Regions from separate parts of the Streptomyces sp. NBC_01525 genome, predicted to be linked through region 3. Evidence: riboswitches for the same ligand, from Rfam matches in the RefSeq annotation. Region 3 holds a riboswitch; each other region holds the start of a gene.
The links. A riboswitch is a leader RNA that binds a small molecule or an ion and turns the genes downstream of it on or off. The one in region 3 is predicted to bind cobalamin.

Region 1 (3,388 bases), 3.3 Mb from region 3:
CGGCAGCCGCAGCCGGAAGAAGACGTCCTGGAGGCCCATCAGGCCCAGACCCACCGGCCGCCAGCGGGAGTTGGAGGCCGCCGCCTGCTCGGTCGGGTAGAAGTTGATGTCCACCACGCGGTCGAGGAAGGTGACGGCGGTGCGGACGGTGGCGTCCAGCCGCTCCCAGTCCATCGCGTCCTCCCACCCGGCGGCGGGGTCGCCGAGGTGCGCCGCGAGGTTGACCGAACCGAGGTTGCAGACCGCGGTCTCGCCGTCGTCGGTGACCTCCAGGATCTCCGTGCAGAGGTTGGAGGAGTGGACGACCTTGCCGGGCTCGGCGGTCTGGTTGGCGGTGCGGTTGGCGTGGTCCTTGAAGGTCATCCAGCCGTTGCCGGTCTGCGCCAGGGTGCGCATCATCCGGGAGTACAGCACCCGCGCCGGGACCTGCTTGGTGGCGCGGCCCTCGGCCTCCGCCGTGCGGTACGCGGCGTCGAACTCGTCGCCCCACAGGTCGACCAGCTCCGGGGCGTCCGAGGGGGAGAACAGCGACCAGTCGGCGTCGGCCTCGACGCGGCGCATGAACTCGTCGGGGATCCAGTGCGCGATGTTGAGGTTGTGGGTGCGCCGCGCCTCCTCGCCGGTGTTGTCGCGCAACTCCAGGAACTCCTCGATGTCCGCGTGCCAGGTCTCCAGGTAGACGCAGGCGGCGCCCTTGCGACGCCCGCCCTGGTTGACCGCCGCGACCGAGGCGTCCAGGGTCCGCAGGAACGGCACGATGCCGTTGGAGTGCCCGTTGGTGCCGCGGATCAGCGAACCGCGGGCCCGGATACGGGAGTACGAGAGGCCGATGCCACCGGCGTGCTTGGAGAGCCGGGCGACCTGGTGGTAGCGGTCGTAGATCGAGTCCAGCTCGTCCAGCGGCGAGTCCAGCAGATAGCAGGACGACATCTGCGGGTGGCGGGTGCCGGAGTTGAAGAGGGTGGGGGAGGAGGGCAGGTACGACAGCGAGCTGGTCAGGCGGAACAGCTCGGCGACGTCGGCCAGCGCCCGCGCCGAGTCGTTCTCGGCCAGACCGCAGGCGACCCGGAGCAGGAAGTGCTGCGGGGTCTCGATGACCTGCCGGGTGGTGGGGTGGCGCAGCAGGTAGCGGGAGTGGACGGTGCGCAGCCCGAAGTAGCCGAACCGGTCGTCGGCGCCGTCGGCCAGCGCCCGGGTGACGAGGGCGTCCAGCTCCTCGGCGTGGGTGGCGACGAAAGCGGCGGTGGAGTCGGAGATCAGGCCCTCGCGGTGGCCGGCGGCGACCGACGCGGAGAACGAGACGGCGCCCTCGCGCGCGGCCTCCTCGGCGATGGCGAGGGTGAGCAGCCGCGCGGCGAGCTTGGAGTACTGAGGCTCGTCGCCGATCAGACCGGCGGCGGCGTCGATCGCCAGCTCCCGCAGCCCGGCCTCGTCGGAGCCGGGGTGGCGGCCGCGGAGCGCGGCGGCGGCGATCTTGCCGGGGTCGGTGGCCGTCAGGTCGGCGGTCAGCTCGGTCAGGGTGCGCAGCAGGGCGGTGCCGGGCGGGTCCTGGCCTGGGGCGTCGGCGGGGAACGTGGCCGTCTCAAGCGCTGCGGCCTCGGCGTCGGTCGCGGACTGCGGTGGCGCGGTGGTCACGTGGTGCTCTCCCTCACTCGGCGGGGGCCGGAGGGAGGCGCGACGGACGTCCACGGCGGGCGGCGGCGCCCGGCGGCACACAGGGGCGCTCGGGCGCGCGGAGGCCCGCGCGGCGTCCACCGGCCCATCCCTCGGGGCCCGGACATCTCGACGTCCGGACCAGGGCGGCGCGGACGTACCATCGGCAGGTCTTCGGACTCACGGGGCGCACGCCGATCAGGCGATATCGGGGGATATCTGCGCTCTCGTACACCATTGCGGGACAGTTCCGGACTCACACCGGATTCCCCTGCGGCGACAGCGAGGACGAGCATACATGTGGTGGTGGGCTCTTGGGTGCACCCCCATATCTAGTGCGGTGTGGTGAGGGATGGGTGGCTGTCAGTGGTCTCGGGTCGGCCGAGCCGTGCCACGACTGGGCGAGCGGGCCTTCGCCCCGAACAACAGGCCGCCGCGTCCCGGAAGGAACACGGCGGCCTGCGGGGAGAGGTCGCGTCCGCGACGTCAGCGGCCCGCCGGAACGTCCGCCGTCGCGGGCGGCAGATCCGGCGTGACGCCCTTGTCGCCGGCGTCCGCGGTGTAGTCGCCGGGGCTGGTCTCGTCGATGCCGTCGGGGGCCTTGAGTGCGCGCAGGACGACGGTCAGGACGACCGTCACCACGACGTTGAGGACGAACGCCGTCAGGCCGATGTAGCCGATCTGGCCGATGCCGGGGATCTCCGCGCTGGAGCCGCCGAAGTGGGCCTGCGTCGGGCTCGCCACGCCGTAGGCGGCGAGCGTGCCGTAGGCCATGCCGACCGCCCAGCCGGCCAGCAGCGCCCAGCGGTGGAACCACCGGGTGAACAGGCCGCCGACCAGCGACGGCATCGTCTGGAGGATCCAGATGCCGCCCAGCAGCTGGAAGTTGATCGCCACGGTCTTGTCCATGCTGAGCACGAAGACCAGCGCGCCGACCTTCACCAGCAGCGACACCAGCTTGGCGACCTTGTGCTCCTGCTCGGGCGTGGCGCCGGGCCGCAGGAAGTCCTTGTAGACGTTGCGGGTGAAGAGGTTCGCCGCGGCGATGGACATGATCGCGGCGGGCACCAGCGCGCCGATGCCGATCGCGGCGAACGCCACGCCCGAGAACCAGCTCGGGAACATGTCCTCGAAGAGCTGCGGGATGGCGAGTTGGGCGTTGCCGTGGGTCTCCGTGCCCGCCTTGATCGCCATGAAGCCGAGCAGCGCGAGGAAGCCCAGCATCAGCGAGTACAGCGGCAGGATCGTGGTGTTGCGGCGGATCACATTGCGGCTGCGGGAGGAGAGCGTCGCGGTGATCGAGTGCGGATACATGAACAGCGCGAGCGCCGAGCCGAGCGCCAACGTGGCGTACGCCCACTGGCTGTTCGGGCCGCTCGCCAGCTCACCGCGCGGTTTGCCGGTCGGGCCCGGTTCGGCGAACGCCTTGCCCGCCGCGTGGAAGATCGCGTCGAAACCGCCGAGCTTGATCGGGATGTAGATGATCGCGACGGCGATGACCAGGTAGATCAGCCCGTCCTTGACGAACGCGATCAGCGCCGGGGCGCGCAGCCCCGAGGAGTAGGTGTACGCGGCGAGCACCGCGAACGCGATCAGCAGCGGCAGGTCCTTGACGAACCAGTTGGTGTTCTCGCCGCCGCCGACGCCCATCACGTCCAGGACCGCCTGGATGCCGACGAGTTGGAGGGCGATGTACGGCATCGTCGCCAGGATGCCGGTCAGTGCGACGGCCAGC
Region 2 (3,388 bases), 500 kb from region 3:
CGTCCGCCGCCGACCCGAAGTCGACGACGACGCCGACCCGCTTCGTCCCGGACTTCTGCGGCGTACCGGAGCACAGCTTCCCGAAATCGGCCGCCGCCCGCGGCCGGTCCACCGCCGACGACTCCGCGCTGACCGTGAACCGGAAACCGGCCACCGCACCGTCCGCGGGCCGCAGCGTCGCCGGGCCCTGCGTCGCGTACGCCCACGTGCCGCCCGCGCCGTCCCAGAACGACCAGTACCGGTACCCCTGCGCCTGCGCCGGGCCCGCGCCCAGCGCCGTCACCGCTCCGGCCAGCGCCAGCGCACCGGCCCACCGCGACCGCCGCATCACTGCCCGCGCTTCCGGCGGCCGCTCAGCAGGAACCCGATACCGGCACCCGCGGCGAGCCCCACCGGCACCAGCCACCACGCGCTGATCGAGCCGGTGCCCTTCTCCTTCGGCACCGCCTTCTCCGCGGCGGCGGACGGCTTCGGGCCCGTCGCGTTCAGCGCGGCCACCAGATCCGTACCGCCGAAGTCCCGCGGGTCGGTGCCCGTGGCGTGCGCCGCCAGCACCAGCTGCGCGTACGCCGCCGGACCGGCCTGCTTCGCCCACGCCGGGCCGTTCTTCTCCAGCCACGCCAGCGGCTTGGCCGCCGCCGCGCCGTGCCCGCCGGCGGCCAGCGCCACCACCGCGTCCGCGGTGTTCCCGACATCCGGCTGCGGCTCGGCGCCCGGCATCGCCGACATCAGATGCTGCCCGTGCGCGTCCATCTCCTTCACCAGGTACGCGCTCGCGCCCGACGCGGCGGACCGCAGCGCGGCCGCATCCGCACCGGTCGGCTCCTTCTTCCCGCCGCAGTCCGGCGCGGCCACCGGGGTGTCGGCGTCCTTGCCCGCCGCCGGGACGACGAAGCCCTTGCCGAGCGCGCCGGTCGCCGCGGCGGCCGAGGCATCCGCGTTCGCCGCCGCGCCCTTGAGCTGGAAGGTGAACGCACCGCGCTCGGCGGGCTTCACCGCGCACCCGAGCCGGAACGTCAGCAGCCCCTCGTACGGCGTGTGCCCCTTCGGCGACGTGACCTTCGCCGGGTCCTCGCCCGCCGCGGCCAGCGCGCCGATGACCACCGCGGTGGAGTTGGCGTCGCTGGGTGACCCCGGCATCGACGGCCAGCCGCCGTCGTCGTTCTGCACCGACGTCAGCCAGTGCACCGCCTTGTCCACCGCCTGGCCGTGCCCGCCGAGCGCCGCCAGCGCCTGCACCGCCGCGCCCGTCTGGTTGGTGTCCCGCATCGTCGACGCGCCGCACGCCTTCGCGGTGTCGGCGCGGTACGCGGTGAACGCGCCGTCGGCGCACTGCTGGCCGGTCAGCCAGTCCACGGCCGTGGCGGCGGGCTTGACCTGCACGGTGTGCTGGGCGAGCAGCGCCAGCGACTGCCGCCACACGCCGTCGTACTGCGGGTCACCGGAGCCGTACAGGCCCGCGGGCAGCTTCTTGGGGGACGGCGCCGGAGTGGCGAACGCGGCGGGCGCGGTCGCCGCGACCGGCACGAGCGCCGCGGCGCACACCACGGCGGCGCGGCGCACCAGGGCGGCGCGGGAAGGGGCCAGGGGGGCCATCGTCGGTGCCTCTCAGTCAGGTCGCTCGGAGCGCTCGGGGCGTCGCGGGGCGGACGGCCGCGCTCGGCCCTCCACCCGCACGACGGCCGGGGCCGTACGCGGTGGCACCGGGCTCAGCTCCGTATACCTCGACGGTGCCGCCACCGGTCCGGCCGCCGCACGCGGCCCGCCGGTGGCGGGAGCCTGTCGCGCCCCATCGGGTGTTCCGGCTCGTGCGGACCGCGCCCACGGCGCACGTCCGCCCTGACGGTTGCGGGTCAGCGCCGGAATTTCACCGGCTTCCCCCGATCGGGCACGGATGGAGTTGTCCGCACATTTTAGCGGTCGCCCCGCTACGCCCACCCGGCGCCGGGGCGGCGGCCACCGCGGTACGAAGGCAGGCGCGGCCCGACGGTCACCGCCGTACGGCCGCCACCGGGGCGCGACGGCCACCCGGCCCCGGCGCCACCGGGGTGCGACGGCCCCGCCGAGACTTGTCGGCCGCCCCGTGCCGTACGCCTCACACCGCCCGGTACGTCACCGGATCCGACCCCGGCACCGCCTCCGCCCGGCCCAGCGTCATCAGCCGCCGCAGATGCGCCTCGGCCTCCGCCACCGCGATGTTCCGCGAGGCGTACGGGATCCGCTCCCAGGGACGGTTCCACTCCATCGCCACCGTCAGCTGCCACAGCGTCAGCGGCTCCGCGAGCAGCCGTACCGGACCGCCGAGCCGCGCCTCGTGGTGATCGAGCAGCGCACGGGCCCGCCCCGCCGCGTCGGTGAACGCATGCTGATGGGCGGGCAGCACCTCCGCCGGGGCGAGCCGCGCGACCCGCTCCAGCGACGCGAGGTAATCCCCCAGCGGGTCGGTGGGCGCCTCGCCCGGCCCCTCGTACACACCGATGTGCGGGCTGACCCCCGGCAGCAGATGATCACCGGAGAACAGTCGCCCGAACCCGGCGCCCGGCGCCCGCCCCGGGTGCGCCTCCTCCAGATGCAGACAGACATGGCCGGGCGTGTGCCCCGGCGTCCAGACGGCACGCAGCCGACGGCCGGGCAGCTCCAGCAGCTCACCCGGGGCGATGTGCCGGTCCGGCACCGCCGCCCGCTGACCCGGCAGCTCCCCGCCGCCCGTCAACGGCGCGAGATGCTCCTCGGGCGCCCCGGCGGCGGCCAGCTTCGCGGCCAGCCGCGCCCGCCACGCGGCGGGCCGCGCCGCCCGGGTGCGCCGGACGACATCGGCGTCCACGGAGGCCCGGTCGCGAAGGCGGCGACGGCGCGGGCCCCGCCGCCGGTTCCCGGAGGCCCTGTGGACTCCTGCTCCGGGAGGTGGTATCAGTTCAACGACCCATAACTGACGTGCCGTCAGAATTGCTTCGGTGTCGCTCCGCCCCCCGGCGGACGGCCCGGGACGGCGCCGGACACGCGCGACGCGCAGGCAGTTGACGGAAGTTCCCGCCCCGCCCCGGACGCCGGGCGGGGCGGCCGACCGCGGGAGGCGGCAGCCATGAGCGACCTCGTCGAACACGGCAAGCTCTACATAGGCGGTGAACTCGTCGACCCCGCCGGACCCGACACCCTCGACGTGATCTCCCCGCACACCGAACAGCTCATCGGCCGCGTCCCGCACGCCACCCGCGCCGACGTCGACCGCGCCGTCACCGCCGCCCGCACCTCCTTCGACTCCGGCGTCTGGGCCGACACTCCGCTGGAGGAGCGGATCGCGGTGGTCACCCGCATCAAGGACGCCTTCGCCGTCCGCAGCGAGGAGATCGCCAAGGTCATCAGCGCCGAGAACGGCACCCCCTACACC
Region 3 (3,388 bases):
GGACGGCCCTCGGCGGCCCGCCGGGCGACCGCGTCGGCCAGCCCCCGCTCCCGCAACCAGGCCAGCGCCCGCACCGTGCCGCGGGTGCCCGGCAGCACCACCAGATCCGCGTCCGCCAGCTCCTCGGCGCGGTCCACGAACCGCACCACCACGCCCGGTTCGGCGGCCAGCGCGTCCACGTCCGTGAAGTTCGACATCAGCGGCACCGCCGCGACCGCCACCCGCAGCACATCGGCGCCGTGCGGCGGCGCCACCACGCTCTCGCGGACCGCGCCGCGCAGCGACACCCGCAGCCCGTCCTCCTCGTCGATGCCCAGCCCGTGCGCGAACGGCAGCACGCCCAGCGACGGCCGCCCGGTCAGCTCCCGCAGCATGTCCAGGCCCGGCTCCAGCAGCGCCACATCGCCGCGGAACTTGTTGACGAGATACCCGGCGACCAGCGCCTGGTCCTCCTTCGACAGCAGCGCCGTGGTCCCGAAGAACGACGCGAACACGCCGCCCCGGTCGATGTCGCCGACCACCACCACCGGCAGCCGCCCGGCCCGCGCGATGCCCATGTTGACGATGTCGGTCCGCCGCAGGTTGATCTCCGCCGGGGAGCCCGCGCCCTCGCAGATCACCACGTCATGGGCGCGCCGCAGCTCCGCCAGACAGTCGGTGACGGTGGCCAGCAGCTCCGCGCGCCCGCCGGGCCGCGCCCCGCTCCCGGGGCGCCCGAAGTACCCCTGCGCGCTCATCTCGCCGACCGGTTTGCCGAGCAGCACCACCTGGCTGCTGCGGTCCCCGCCGGGCTTGAGCAGCACCGGGTTCATCAGCGCGGACGGCTCCACCCGGGCGGCCGCCGCCTGCATCGCCTGCGCCCGGCCGATCTCCGCGCCGTCCCGCGTCACGAACGAGTTCAGCGACATGTTCTGCGCCTTGAACGGCGCGACGTTCACGCCCTGCCGCACCAGCCAGCGGCAGATCCCCGCGGTCACCACGCTCTTGCCCGCGTCGGAGGTGGTCCCCGCGATCAGCAGCCCGCCGCCCGTCACCGGATCCTGCCCTTCCGCCGGGCGAGGGCCGGACGCACCGCGCCCGCCAGCAGCCGCCCGGCCACCGTCGTCGTCAACGCCAGCACGCTCACTCGGCGCGAGAGCCGCACCGCCCGCGCGATGTCCTCCGTCGCCACCGGCCGCCCCGCTTCGTTCAGCCGCGGCCGGTGCTCGACGCGCCCGCCGTACGCCAGCGTCCCGCCGAGCCGTACGCCCAGCGCCCCCGCGAACGCGGCCTCCACCGGGCCCGCGTTGGGGCTCGGATGCGCTCCGCCGTCGCGCCGCCAGGCCCGCGCGGCGCCGCGCGGGTCCGGGGCGGCGAACACGGTGAGCGCGGCGGTCAGCCGGGAGGCGGGCCACCCGGCCACATCGTCCAGCCGCGCCGACGCCCAGCCGAACCGGCGGTAGCGGGGCGACTTGTGACCCACCATCGCGTCGAGGGTGTTCACCGCCCGGAACGCGACCAGGCCCGGGACACCGCCGACGGCGCCCCACACCAGCGCGCCCACCACGGCGTCCGAGGTGTTCTCCGCGACCGACTCGACGACCGCCCGCGCCATCTGCGGCCCGTCCAGCGCCTGCGGATCCCGGCCGCACAGATGCGGCAGCCGCCGCCGCGCCCGCGCCAGGTCCCCGGCGGCCAGCGCATCGCCGACGGCCCGCGCCTCCCGGCCCAGCGAGGTGCCGCCCAGCACCGACCAGACGGTCGCGGCGGTCAGCGCGGTGGTGGCGGCGGTACGGGCGGCGGAGGGGACGGGCGCGGGGCCGCGCACCGCGCGCCGCAGCAGGGCGGCACCAGCGGTGGCACCGCCCGCGCAGAGCAGGGCGTGCACGGCGCCGTGGCCGCGGTGGTCGCGCCAGAGCCGGGCCTCGACGGCCGTCGAGGCGCGCCCGAAGGCGGCCACCGGATGGCCGCGCCGCGGGTCGGCGGCGAGCAGATCACCGAGAAAGCCCAGGGCCGCACCGCACGCGTAGGTGGCGTGTTCGGCACGCATCGGATCAGACCGCCGTCACGCCTCGACGGATCACCGAAGGCACACGGGAGACTCTGAGCGGGCTGCCGGGCATGGGGTATGTCCTCACTCAGGGTCCGCGCCCTGGTTCGACGTGACGGCGACAGGAGTCTCCTGGCTCCCCGGATCGGCGTTTCCCCCGGCCTTCCAGCCCTGGCGTGCGCCCGTCGGGCGTGCACGAGGCGGACCGTGGCCTTCGTCGGAGGAACGCTCCCCGGTGACAGTGGCGGGACCGCGCCGGATTCGCACCGGACTTCCTCTGCTGTCGCCGATTGGCGTGGGAAGTCCACCACGCCCCGCCAACCCCGTCAACTCGCCCGTGACCTGCGACGCCGCGGTACCGCACGGCCTGTGGCCCACACCACAGGGCCCTCACAACGCACGGCGCCCGGTCACCGCGGAGCTGCGGTGACCGGGCGCCGTGCGCGTACTGCCGGACGGGTCAGGCGGCGACGATCAGATAGAGGCCGTACGCCACCGCGGCCGCGCAGACCGCGTACGCGGCGAGGCCGCCGATCCGCGCGCCGGTGCTCGGGGCGCCCGCCGTGGCGGCCGCGCCCTCCTGCCGGAGGCGGGCCGTGCCGACGATGCCGACCGTGAACAGGCCCACGATCCCGACCGTCACCACCAGGGTGACGCCGAAGACCTGGCCGAGAGCTGCCCAGTCGATGCTCATGCTGCGGTTCCTCAGAGTCGGGCGGTCAGCCGGCGGCTGTCGCGGTCGTGGCGCGCGGGGCGCTCGCGGCGAGGGCGGCCTCCTCGCCCTCGGCGGGCGCGAGCGACCCGGCCGGGGGAGGGGCGACCGTCTGGAGGGCCGCGGTGACCACACCGGGCGGCTCCGTGGCCTCGGCCTCGTTGACGTTGGTGTGGTCGATGGGCTTGCGGCGGGACGCGGCCCAGATGGCGCCGCAGATGCCGAGCGCGAGGACGGCGACGGCGGTGATGCCCCAGTCGCCCTGGTCGGCCAGGAGCGCGGCACCGGCGGAGACCAGGCCCGCGGCCGGGAGCGTCAGGCACCAGGCGACGACCATCCGCACCGCCGTCGACCAGCGCACCACGCCGCCCTTGCGGCCCAGACCCGAACCCATCACCGAACCCGAGCAGACCTGGGTGGTGGAGAGCGCGAAACCGAGGTGCGAGGAGGCCAGGATGGTGGCCGCGGCGCTGGTCTGGGCGGCGAAGCCCTGCGGCGGCTGGATGTCGGTGATGCCCTTGCCCATCGTGCGGATGATCCGCCAGCCGCCCAGGTAGGTGCCGAGGGCGATGGCCAGACCGGCCGAGGCGATGACCCACAGCGGCGGGTCGGCGTGCGGGGCGACCACACCGCCGGTGATCAGCGCG

Region 1: it holds a riboswitch for cobalamin, as region 3 does, so the genes downstream of both, OG422_RS21320 (ribonucleoside-diphosphate reductase subunit alpha) here and OG422_RS06525 (cobalamin biosynthesis protein) in region 3, are expected to answer to the same signal.
Region 2: it holds a riboswitch for cobalamin, as region 3 does, so the genes downstream of both, OG422_RS08685 (prenyltransferase/squalene oxidase repeat-containing protein) here and OG422_RS06525 (cobalamin biosynthesis protein) in region 3, are expected to answer to the same signal.

What each region holds. Positions count from the first base shown of each region.
Region 1 covers NZ_CP109397.1:4,733,813-4,737,200, forward strand. The annotation lists gene OG422_RS21320 (ribonucleoside-diphosphate reductase subunit alpha) at 1-1,635, opposite strand, end outside; cobalamin riboswitch at 1,801-1,966, opposite strand; gene mctP (monocarboxylate uptake permease MctP) at 2,140-3,388, opposite strand, start outside.
Region 2 covers NZ_CP109397.1:1,947,967-1,951,354, reverse strand. The annotation lists gene OG422_RS08690 (SCO2322 family protein) at 1-328, opposite strand, end outside; gene OG422_RS08685 (prenyltransferase/squalene oxidase repeat-containing protein) at 328-1,596, opposite strand; cobalamin riboswitch at 1,774-1,914, opposite strand; partial or broken gene OG422_RS08680 (MBL fold metallo-hydrolase) at 2,096-2,827, opposite strand; gene OG422_RS08675 (aldehyde dehydrogenase) at 3,083-3,388, shown strand, end outside.
Region 3 covers NZ_CP109397.1:1,444,430-1,447,817, reverse strand. The annotation lists gene OG422_RS06530 (cobyric acid synthase) at 1-1,034, opposite strand, end outside; gene OG422_RS06525 (cobalamin biosynthesis protein) at 1,031-2,029, opposite strand; cobalamin riboswitch at 2,155-2,308, opposite strand; gene OG422_RS06520 (hypothetical protein) at 2,490-2,723, opposite strand; gene OG422_RS06515 (anion permease) at 2,749-3,388, opposite strand, start outside.